One region of the Pantoea folii genome, then DNA from elsewhere that is predicted to be linked to it. Evidence: predicted binding sites of a transcription regulator. Region 1 holds the regulator's gene; each other region holds the start of a gene.
What was found. Region 1 encodes CRP, which controls carbon source genes, mostly activating them, when cyclic AMP is high. Its sites were predicted from a motif close to ATGTGANNNNNNTCACAT; they were not measured.
Positions count from the first base shown of each region.

Region 1 (3,281 bases):
CATGTCGATTTGCTGGTCGGCGTGGTGCCGATTGTCAATCTGGAGTGGATTCAAAAGCTGGTGCGCGACACCAGCGAGCGCGGCCATTCCCGTGAAGCGGTGATGGATTCAGTGGTGCGTTCAATGGAGGATTATATCAACTTCATCACGCCGCAGTTCTCGCGCACCCACATCAACTTCCAGCGTGTACCTACGGTGGATACGTCAAACCCATTTGCCGCACGTGAAATTCCCTCACTCGATGAAAGCTTTGTGGTGATTCACTTCCGTGGACTGGAAGGCATTGCTTACCCTTACCTGCTGGCGATGATCCAGGGCTCGTTCATTTCGCATATGAACACGCTGGTGGTGCCGGGCGGCAAAATGGGGCTGGCAATGGAGTTAATCATGACGCCACTGGTGCAGCGGCTGATTGAAGGTAAACGGATTGAATAATCCAGAAATTCTGTAGCGGCGGCCGTTTGGCCGCCCACTTATGTTATCGCTCAATCACTTCGTAACTGTGCGTCATTTTCACACTATTGCCGAGCATGATCGCCACCGAGCAATACTTCTCCGCCGACAGATCGACGGCCCGCGCCACCGCTTTATCGCTTAGCGCTGTGCCGCTAACGATAAAATGCAGGTTGATTTGCGTAAAAATACGTGGCGCTTCTTCCCGGCGCTCGGAGGTGAGTTTCACCTCGCAGTCAGCCACATCATTTCGGCCTTTTTGCAGGATCGATACCACGTCAATCGCGCTACAGCCGCCTGCTGCCATCAAAACCATCTCCATCGGGCTTGGCGCTTTGTCACCCGAGTTACCGTCCATTAATACCTGATGGCCTGATGAGGATTCTCCGAGAAAGGTCAGCCCTTCCACCCATTTCACTCGTGCCTGCATTATTCTTTCTCCTGAAGTGGCGGTTTTGCCGCCAGAGTACGCTTTCACTTGATAAACAGCAATCCAGACTCTTCCGCCTGTTGCTGAAGCGAGACAACAGAAGACAGCTTGCAAAAGCTGTGCTACAAACAGTGCTGAAAATATTTTCGTCATCACAGACGAAGGCGGGAAGAATCAAAAGCGTAGCTTAAGAATCACCCGGAAATAATTTTCCTTTACTGGAAACGCTCGACGATTACACCGCCTGACAGGGAAAACTGCCCCCTGTGTTTTGGGCACGATTACAACAGAGGATAATAGCGAATGGTTCTCGGCAAACCGCAAACAGACCCTACACTCGAATGGTTCCTGTCCCATTGCCATATTCACAAATATCCGTCCAAAAGCACGCTCATCCATCAGGGTGAGAAAGCGGAAACGCTGTACTACATCGTGAAAGGTTCCGTTGCGGTTCTGATCAAAGATGAAGAAGGCAAAGAGATGATCCTCTCCTACCTCAATCAGGGAGACTTCATCGGCGAACTCGGCCTGTTTGAAGAAGGCCAGGAACGTAGTGCCTGGGTACGTGCTAAGACTGCCTGCGAAGTGGCTGAAATTTCCTACAAAAAATTCCGTCAGCTGATTCAGGTAAACCCGGATATTTTAATGCGACTTTCGTCGCAAATGGCGCGTCGTCTGCAAGTCACCTCCGAGAAAGTGGGCAACCTTGCCTTCCTCGATGTGACGGGCCGTATTGCGCAAACACTGCTTAATCTGGCGAAACAACCCGATGCGATGACGCACCCCGACGGGATGCAAATCAAAATCACACGTCAGGAGATTGGTCAGATCGTGGGTTGCTCACGCGAAACCGTGGGTCGTATCCTGAAAATGCTGGAAGATCAGAACCTGATCTCCGCACACGGTAAAACCATCGTCGTCTACGGCACCCGCTAATTTCTTATCACCCACGGCGTGATGGCAACATCGCGCCGTTTTTGTTTGCGATGAGCTGATGTGGCGCCGAATCATCTATCATCCTGAGGTCAACTACGCACTGCGGCAAACGCTGGTGCTGTGCCTGCCTGTGGCACTAGGCTGGCTGTTTGGCGATCTGCAAAAAGGCCTGCTGTTCTCCTTAGTGCCTGCCTGCTGCAACATGGCGGGTCTCGATACCCCGCATAAACGCTTCTTTAAACGCCTGATTGTCGGCGGCTCCCTGTTTGCCACCGCCAGTTTTCTGATCCAATTTCTCACCAGTGACGCCATTCCGTTACCGCTGATCCTGTTTGTGCTGCCGCTGCTGATAGGCGTGACCGGCGAAATCAGCCCGCTGCACGGTCGCTTGTTGCCCGCCACACTGATTGCCGCCATCTTTAGCCTCAGCCTGGTAGGACGCATGCCCATGTGGGTGCCGCCGCTGCTGTATATCGGCGGCACGCTATGGTATGGCCTGTTTAACTGGTTCTGGTTCTGGCTGTGGAAAGAGCAGCCGATGCGCGAAACGCTCAGTCTGCTGTATCGGGAACTGGCGGATTACTGCGATGCCAAGTACACCTTGCTGACGCAGCTCACCGATCCGGAAAAAGCGCTGCCGCCGCTGCTGGCGCGTCAGCAAAAAGCCGTTGACCTGATCACCACCTGCTATCAGCAGATGCACATGCTCTCTGCCAGCCGCGATAACAGCCACAAGCGCCTGACGCGGGCTTTCCAGGTGGCGCTTGATTTGCAGGAGCACATCTCGGTGAGCCTGCACCAGCCGGAAGAAGTGCAAAAGCTGGTCGAGCAGAGTCACGCCGAAGCGGTGATCCGCTGGAATGCCAAAACCATCTCTGCGCGTCTGCGCCTGTTGGCCGATGCCATTCTCTATCATCAATTGCCCGATCGCTTCCACATGGAAAAGCAGCTCGGCGCGCTGGAAAAAATTGCGCGCCAGCATCCCGACAATCCGGTGGGCAACTTCTGCTATTACCATTTCAGCCGCATCGCCCGCGTGCTGCGCACCCAGAAACCTTTATACACCCGTGACCTGATGGCCGATCGCCAGCGCCGTTTGCCGCTGTTCCCGGCGCTGCGCAGCTATCTTTCGCTCAAGTCCGCTGCATTGCGCACCGCGGCTCGTATTTCGGTGATGCTGATGTTCGGCAGTGCGCTGGCGCTGTTCTTTAATATTCCCAAGCCTTACTGGATTCTGATGACCATCATGTTTGTCAGCCAGAATGGCTACAGCGCCACACGAGTGCGTATCCAGCACCGTGCGCTGGGGACCTTTGCCGGATTGCTGATCGCCGCAGGATCGCTACGGCTCGAAGTGCCCGAATCGATCACCCTGCTGTTTATGCTGGCCATCACCCTCGCCAGCTATCTGGTCACGCGCAAGTATTACGGCTGGTCGATGATTGGCTTCACCGTGACGGCG
Region 1 is NZ_JBWXON010000022.1:46,107-49,387, forward strand. Features, by position in the region: gene AC1MDE_RS21805 (phosphoribulokinase) at 1-435, shown strand, start outside; gene AC1MDE_RS21810 (OsmC family protein) at 479-883, opposite strand; gene crp (cAMP-activated global transcriptional regulator CRP) at 1,187-1,819, shown strand; gene AC1MDE_RS21820 (YccS/YhfK family putative transporter) at 1,878-3,281, shown strand, end outside.

Region 2 (3,281 bases), on a different contig from region 1:
CCGGCACGCCGAATTCGGCGCTAACTTCCGCACAATAGGCGCGAGCTTCTTCTTCGCTGTAGTTGGAGGTGTTGATGGCAAAACCGGCCAGTTGCACATTATCGCTGGTGACATCGGCCGCGCGCAGGTTGGCCTCCACGCAATCTTTCAAACTCACCATCGGCTGATGCGGTAAATGACGCATGTGCGGACGGCCCATTTCGTGACACATCACCAGCCAGTGCGGCTGCGCACCGTGAATCAGGCCCATGCTGACGCCCGCATAAGAAGGATGGAACAGCGAGCCCTGACCTTCAACGATATCCCAGTGGTCAGCATCATTGGCGGGTGACAGGGCTTCTACAGCACCGGCGATGAAATCGGCAATCACCGCATCAATCGCGATGCCTTCACCAGCAACCAGAATGCCGGTTTGCCCGGTGGCGCGGAAATCCGCCTTCATACCGCGTTCACGCATTGCCGCTTCCAGCGCCAGCGAGGTGTACATCTTGCCAACTGAGCAGTCCGTACCGACAGTAAGTACACGCTTACCTGTACGCTTTTTACCGCTGCCAACATTCAGTTTTGGACGCATATGGCGCAGGTCAAACAGCTCAACGCCAAACTCCTGGGCTAACGCCACCAGCTCTGGCTCATCCACCAGGCGATGGTGCAAGCCGCTCGCCACGTTCATGCCTGCTTTGATCGCACCTTTAACGGTATCGAGCCAGTGCTCCGGCAGATAACCACCGGCATTGGCGGTGCCCAGTACCAGCGTTTTCGCGCCACGTTCTTTCGCCGTGACGATATCGAGCACGTCCAGACCTAAGCTAACGGTGCAGCCAGGCAGTTTAATTTCACCAACGCACTGCTCTGGGCGCCAGACGTGAATGCCGCGTGCGGTTTTAGCAGCCAGTGGGTCGGTGACATCGCCAAGGAACAATAAATAGGGTTGTGGGATCAGCATGATGTTTCTCGTTTCAGACGGGTTAGAGGGTCTGAATCGACTATTCCATGCGGGTTAAGAGGTGACGAATGCTTGTTTGGTAGCGGGGTATAACATCAGGCTATAGCCAGATCCAAAACTGATGGTTAGTGGCACTAAACCATTGATAGGAGGTAGATTCGAGGAATAAATAGATGGGAGAGATAAGAAAATCATTGATAACCACAGGTCGTTCCCTGACCGCGATTATCGAGGGTATTTGTCGTACTTAGTTCAGCGCACCGGGCGGTACATGCTTGAAGGTCTCAACATAGGTACGGAACACGTAACGGAAGAAGCGTTTCATTGGCTACCTGGCTCAAAATTTGTTGAAGAATTACGCGAAAAGTATAACTAACGCGCGTTTTTCACGCAAATAAATTTGAGCCAGATCACAAAAAAGAGGGTTAATGCTGATGCCCGAGTTAGCCGAAGAGGTTGAGATGTTGATTCAGAATGGTGCAGCCGATGCTGATCAGTACCAGTCCGCCTAGCACTTCAGCCCATTTACCCATCACCGGACCGATAAAGCGACCCACCATCACGCCAGTCGTGGCCATGATGGTGGTAGCGGCACCAATGGTCAGCGCGGTAAGCACAATATTCACCTGCAGGAATGCCAGGCCGACGCCCACCGCCAGCGCATCAAGACTGGTAGCCACCGCGGTCAATGCTAAGACCATAAAGCCATGACGCTGTGGTGCTTCGCAGGGTTCATCCGCCGTCTGACGGAAACCTTCCATCATCATGCGGCCGCCAAGAACGGTTAACAGGGCAAAGGCCACCCAATGATCCCATGCCATGATGTAGCGACTGGCCGCCAGGCCAATCGCCCAGCCAATCAGCGGCGTCAGCATTTCAATCACACCAAAGATCAGGCCGGTGCGCAGCGCTTCTTTGAAATTCGGGCGATGCAGCGACGCGCCTTTGCCCAGTGCTGCGGCGAAAGCGTCCATCGACATACCAAAGGCCAGAATCAGAGTTGCGATAAATGTCATGGGTTTTCAATCAATGCCGCGAAAAATGCCTTCAAGCGAGCGATTTTCCGCATCTATTGTTCAGTAATGAAAAAGTGCGCGCAGTCTAGCACGCAAAATCACCAAAAAAAAGACAGTAAAATCATGGATTTAAGTATAGCAAAGGCTATAACTCTTAACTTGCGCTATTTATGACGCTAAGTGGATGGAATAGAAGAATTTTCTTAGGGTGACCCGGCACAGGGATTGCACGCCAGCACGCTTTTATGCGCTAATGCCCGCGCTAATTGATAGGAAACCTGCGATGAAAAACCCGTTTGAAACGCTGATTATCCCTGGCGGAACCCTGCTGCTGGGCTTTCTCTCCGCGCTGCTGTTGCCCGCGCCGCAATTCGGCCTGGAATTATCCAGACGGATTCAGGAGATGCTGCATTTGCAGGACCTGAATCAGCTCTACACTATCGTGTTTTGCCTGTGGTTCCTGCTGCTGGGCGCGATTGAATTTTTTGTCATCCGCTTTGCATGGCGTCGCCTCGCTAAGCAGTGATCCCCACCGCCGCGTAATGCTTTTTTCCTCTGACCACTGTCTGACGCGGCGAAAATTTAATACTCACAGAAATGTAACATTAGTTTTACACGATCTGGGGAAATATCACGCAACATAAAAAACCGCATAAAAAATCAATCCACTACAAATTGATATTAATCATACACTTAAAGTGTGATGCCGCTCACTCTCCGAACATTACCCTGTGCATTCCTCTCACAATATCGCAACAACTGCATTACCATAACCCTCTGATTAAGGGATAAAAATCCCTTATGACAGCGGGGTCGAGCTGATTAATTCTTATGCTGAATCATTTCGGCCTTTAAAAAATAAACAAACGTTTAATTCCGATACGAGAATGTTATATTCAAATGCATATGCATAACGTGCAGTTAACCGTTATCGTCCCCTGACTTAAACCTGAGTCTTAACCTTTGAGAAATAGCGCGACGCGCTCGAAAGAAGCGTGGCTGTTTCGCCTGCGAACCTGTTGAACTTCAGGTCAACAGAGAGAGGAGATGTCGCCTCATGAGTACTACTGCGGTAAACCTGGCGCTCGCCGCCGCTGGTATGGATAGCGCAAACCTTCAGGAACGAAAGGATGTCGACGTACTGCTGATCGGCGCAGGCGTGATGAGTGCCACCCTTGGCGCATGGCTGCAGGATCTGGAGCCGGACTGGTCGATTGAGATGGTGGAACGCCTCGACGATGTCGCGGTGGAATCCTCCAATGGCTGGAATAATGCCGGGACCGGTCACGCTGCGTTGGCCGAGCTGAACTATACGCCGC
Region 2 is NZ_JBWXON010000019.1:22,588-25,868, reverse strand. Features, by position in the region: gene dgcN (N-acetyltransferase DgcN) at 1-946, opposite strand, end outside; gene azuC (stress response protein AzuC) at 1,194-1,271, opposite strand; gene mntP (manganese efflux pump MntP) at 1,390-1,962, opposite strand; gene AC1MDE_RS19980 (DUF1158 domain-containing protein) at 2,246-2,488, shown strand; gene mqo (malate dehydrogenase (quinone)) at 3,020-3,281, shown strand, end outside.
Region 2: a site for CRP is predicted at 1,345-1,362, ahead of azuC (stress response protein AzuC). Genes of this name have one in related genera too.

Region 3 (3,281 bases), on a different contig from region 1:
GCGTTTCGTTGGTGTCCTGGATGTTGCGCAGATAGACGTGCTTGTCGTTATTGTTTTTGAAATCCAGGAACTGACGCCAGGCACGCTCTGCCTGCTCTTCGATGGTTTCAACGGCTTCGGGTAACAGGCCATTGAGGTTAAATTCGTTGCGTTCTTCCAGGGTGAAGGCGCTGCCTTTGTTCAGCAGCGGAAATTCCAGCAGAATCGGACCCGCGTAAGGAATATACAGCGGACGTTTACTTTCGTAGTCGAGTTCCATGCAGTCTTTGCTCCGGTTGCAGTGTTTTCTGACGTGTCACCGGGAAAAGGTAACGCCAGACCTGTTTCTTGTGAAGTAGTTCTGGCGCCCGATCCTATGAGGATTCTTGCAGATGTACAGCTTTTGTTAATAGAAAGTCACAAAAGCGATGAAAGGATCACTAAACTGATGTTTTCGAAACTAAAGTAAGTGAGAAATCTTCACAGCCCAGTGCCGCCAGCGTAGCGCGCGTGGCATCGCGCTGGCTTAACGTGCTGCCCTCACATTCGACTAAAACTGCCTGTTTAATCGTGTCCAGCGCTTCGTTACGCATGTTCATCATAATCAGCGCTGCCTGCAATGGCGGCAAACTTGGATTGAAAGCGGCGTTTTCCGCATAGCGCCCGGTGAAGAGGTTACCGCTCTGGCTGCGCAGGGCCACACCACTGTAGCTGTGACTGTAGGGCGCATGACTGTTGTTCGCCGCCTCAATCGCCGCCTGCTGTAAAGCATCACCTTGTTGAGCGAAGCCGTGATGAATCGGTGTCAGCAGACGTTCCGTGATATTCAGATCGGCGGGGCCAAACGCATCTGGCAGATAATCGCCCAATGTACTCACTGCACGACCTGGCAGACTGATGCGGATCGCCGTGCCGCTGTTAAGCTCGTTCATAAACTGACGGCAGTGGCCGCAAGGCGTGTAATTGACGGTGATGGCATCCAGTTTCTCTTCGCCGTGCAGCCAGGCATGAGTAATGGCGCTTTGCTCCGCATGCACGGTTTGCTGCAGCGGCGCATGTTCGAATTCCATGTTGGCACCGAAATACCAGTGACCACTCACTCCGCGTGAAATCGCACCCACATTGAAGTGAGACACCGGTGCGACCGCACAGCAGGCGGCAATCGGCAGCAGTGCCAGCGCCAGGGCATCATCATCCAGCCCCGTTTCCTGCTTCAGGCGCGCCACGTCTTGCGGGCGCAGTACGCCGTCAAAATCAGCTGCATCCAGCAAAGGATGAATCGCAGTTTGCAAGTCAGCGTGCAGGGCGGAGAAAGCAGCAGTAAATCGTGGATGCATGATGTGATGACCTCATTAACGCGTTAGCGGCGATGCGCCGCCTATGGGGTTATATGTGATCTGTGTCGCTATGACAATGTAAGCTGATTGAGTTGTTTCAACTTTGCGAGATCTCTCGCAAGTTTTAGCCCAACCAGTGCATCAGCAGCGGGAAAAGGAAGGGGGCCAGCAGCGATGTGATAATGCCGCAAATCACTAATGCCAAAGAGCTAAATGCCCCTTCCTGATAATCGATCTCTGCCGCGCGCGCCGTGCCTAAGGCATGCGATGCGTTGCCAATCGCCAGGCCACGTGAAGACTTGCTGTGCACCTTAAACAGATTTAGCAGCATATGGCCGAACACTGCGCCGAGCACGCCGGCAATCAACACGCAGATGGCGCTAATAGCGGGAATGCCGTGCAGCGAACCGGATACCGCCATGGCAATCGGCGTGGTGACGGATTTCGGCATAATCGTCGCGGCAATTTCTGGCGTAGCTCCCATCCACAGCGCAATAGCGGTGCCGGAGACCATCGCGGTGATGCTGCCAATAAAACAGACGCTGATAATGGTTTTCCAGCGCGCGCGAATCTGATGCATTTGCTCATACAGCGGCAAGGCCAGTGCGACCACCGCAGGTTGCAGCAGCTGATTAAGGAAGGTGCTGCCGGCAAAATAGCGGCTATAAGGGATATGGGTGAGCAGCAGGATCGGAATCACAATCGCCATCGCTACCAACAGCGGATTGATGATCGAGATATTGATTTTGGCCGCCAGCTTACGCGCCAGCAGATACGCCACCACGGTGAGCGGCAGTGACCACCAGGCGTCAGTCATGAGGCTGCTCCTTCGGGCGCTGCAAACGTTCGGCGCTCAGGCCAACGATTAACAGCACCATAAAGGTACTTACCACGCAGGAGACGACAATCGGTCCAAATTGTGCGCTCAGGATATCGGTATAACCCATCACGCCGACACTGATCGGGACAAACAGCAGCGCCATATAACGTATCAGCAAATGACAGCCCGGTTTCACCCAACCGACCGGCAGGATTTGCAGCGCCAGCAAGGTAAACAGCAGCAGCATGCCGATAATACTGCCCGGAATGGTAAACGGCAGCAGGGCTGCAATACCGTTTCCGGCATAGAGCGCGGCATAGATAATCACAAAGGCACGCAAATAGTGCCAGCAAGCAGTTAGCACGACAGGCTCCACAACAGAGGGTCGATAAAAAAGCCGCCCTGAAGGCGGCTTGTTCAATTACTTCACCTGCATTCCAGGCTGTGCACCGCTATCAACGGACAACACAAACAGATCTGAACCGCCGGAACCGGCTGACAGCACCATGCCTTCTGAGATGCCGAAACGCATCTTACGCGGTGCCAGGTTAGCGACAATGATGGTCATCTTGCCGACCAGCACTGACGGATCCGGATAGGCCGCGCGAATGCCCGAGAAGATCTGGCGCTTCTCGCCGCCGAGATCCAGCTCCAGACGCAGCAGCTTGTCAGAACCTTCAACCAGCTCGGCTTTCTCGATCAGTGCTACACGCATATCAACTTTAGCGAAATCGTCGATAGTGATGGCCTCGCCAATCGGCGCATCCGCCAGAGGGCCGGTTACTGCTGGCTTGTTCGCCGCAGCTGCATCTTCTTTAGATGCTTCAATCAGGCCTTCAACTTTGGCCATTTCAATACGACCATACAAGGCTTTGAACGGCGCCACATCGTGATCCAGCAGCGGCTGTGCAATCGCATCCCAGCTCAATTCCGTGTTAAGGAAAGCTTCGGTACGCGCACTCAGTGAAGGCAGCACCGGCTTCAGCCAGGTCATCAGAATACGGAACAGGTTGATACCCATTGAGCAGATCGCTTGCAGGTCAGCATCACGGCCTTCCTGTTTCGCCACCACCCACGGTGCCTGCTCATCCACATAGCGGTTAGCGATATCCGCCAGCGCCATGATTTCACGAATCGCGCGGTTG
Region 3 is NZ_JBWXON010000021.1:16,303-19,583, reverse strand. Features, by position in the region: gene AC1MDE_RS21060 (NAD-dependent malic enzyme) at 1-259, opposite strand, end outside; gene cdd (cytidine deaminase) at 420-1,316, opposite strand; gene AC1MDE_RS21050 (CidB/LrgB family autolysis modulator) at 1,441-2,133, opposite strand; gene AC1MDE_RS21045 (CidA/LrgA family protein) at 2,126-2,500, opposite strand; gene metG (methionine--tRNA ligase) at 2,558-3,281, opposite strand, start outside.
Region 3: a site for CRP is predicted at 1,370-1,387, ahead of cdd (cytidine deaminase). Genes of this name have one in related genera too.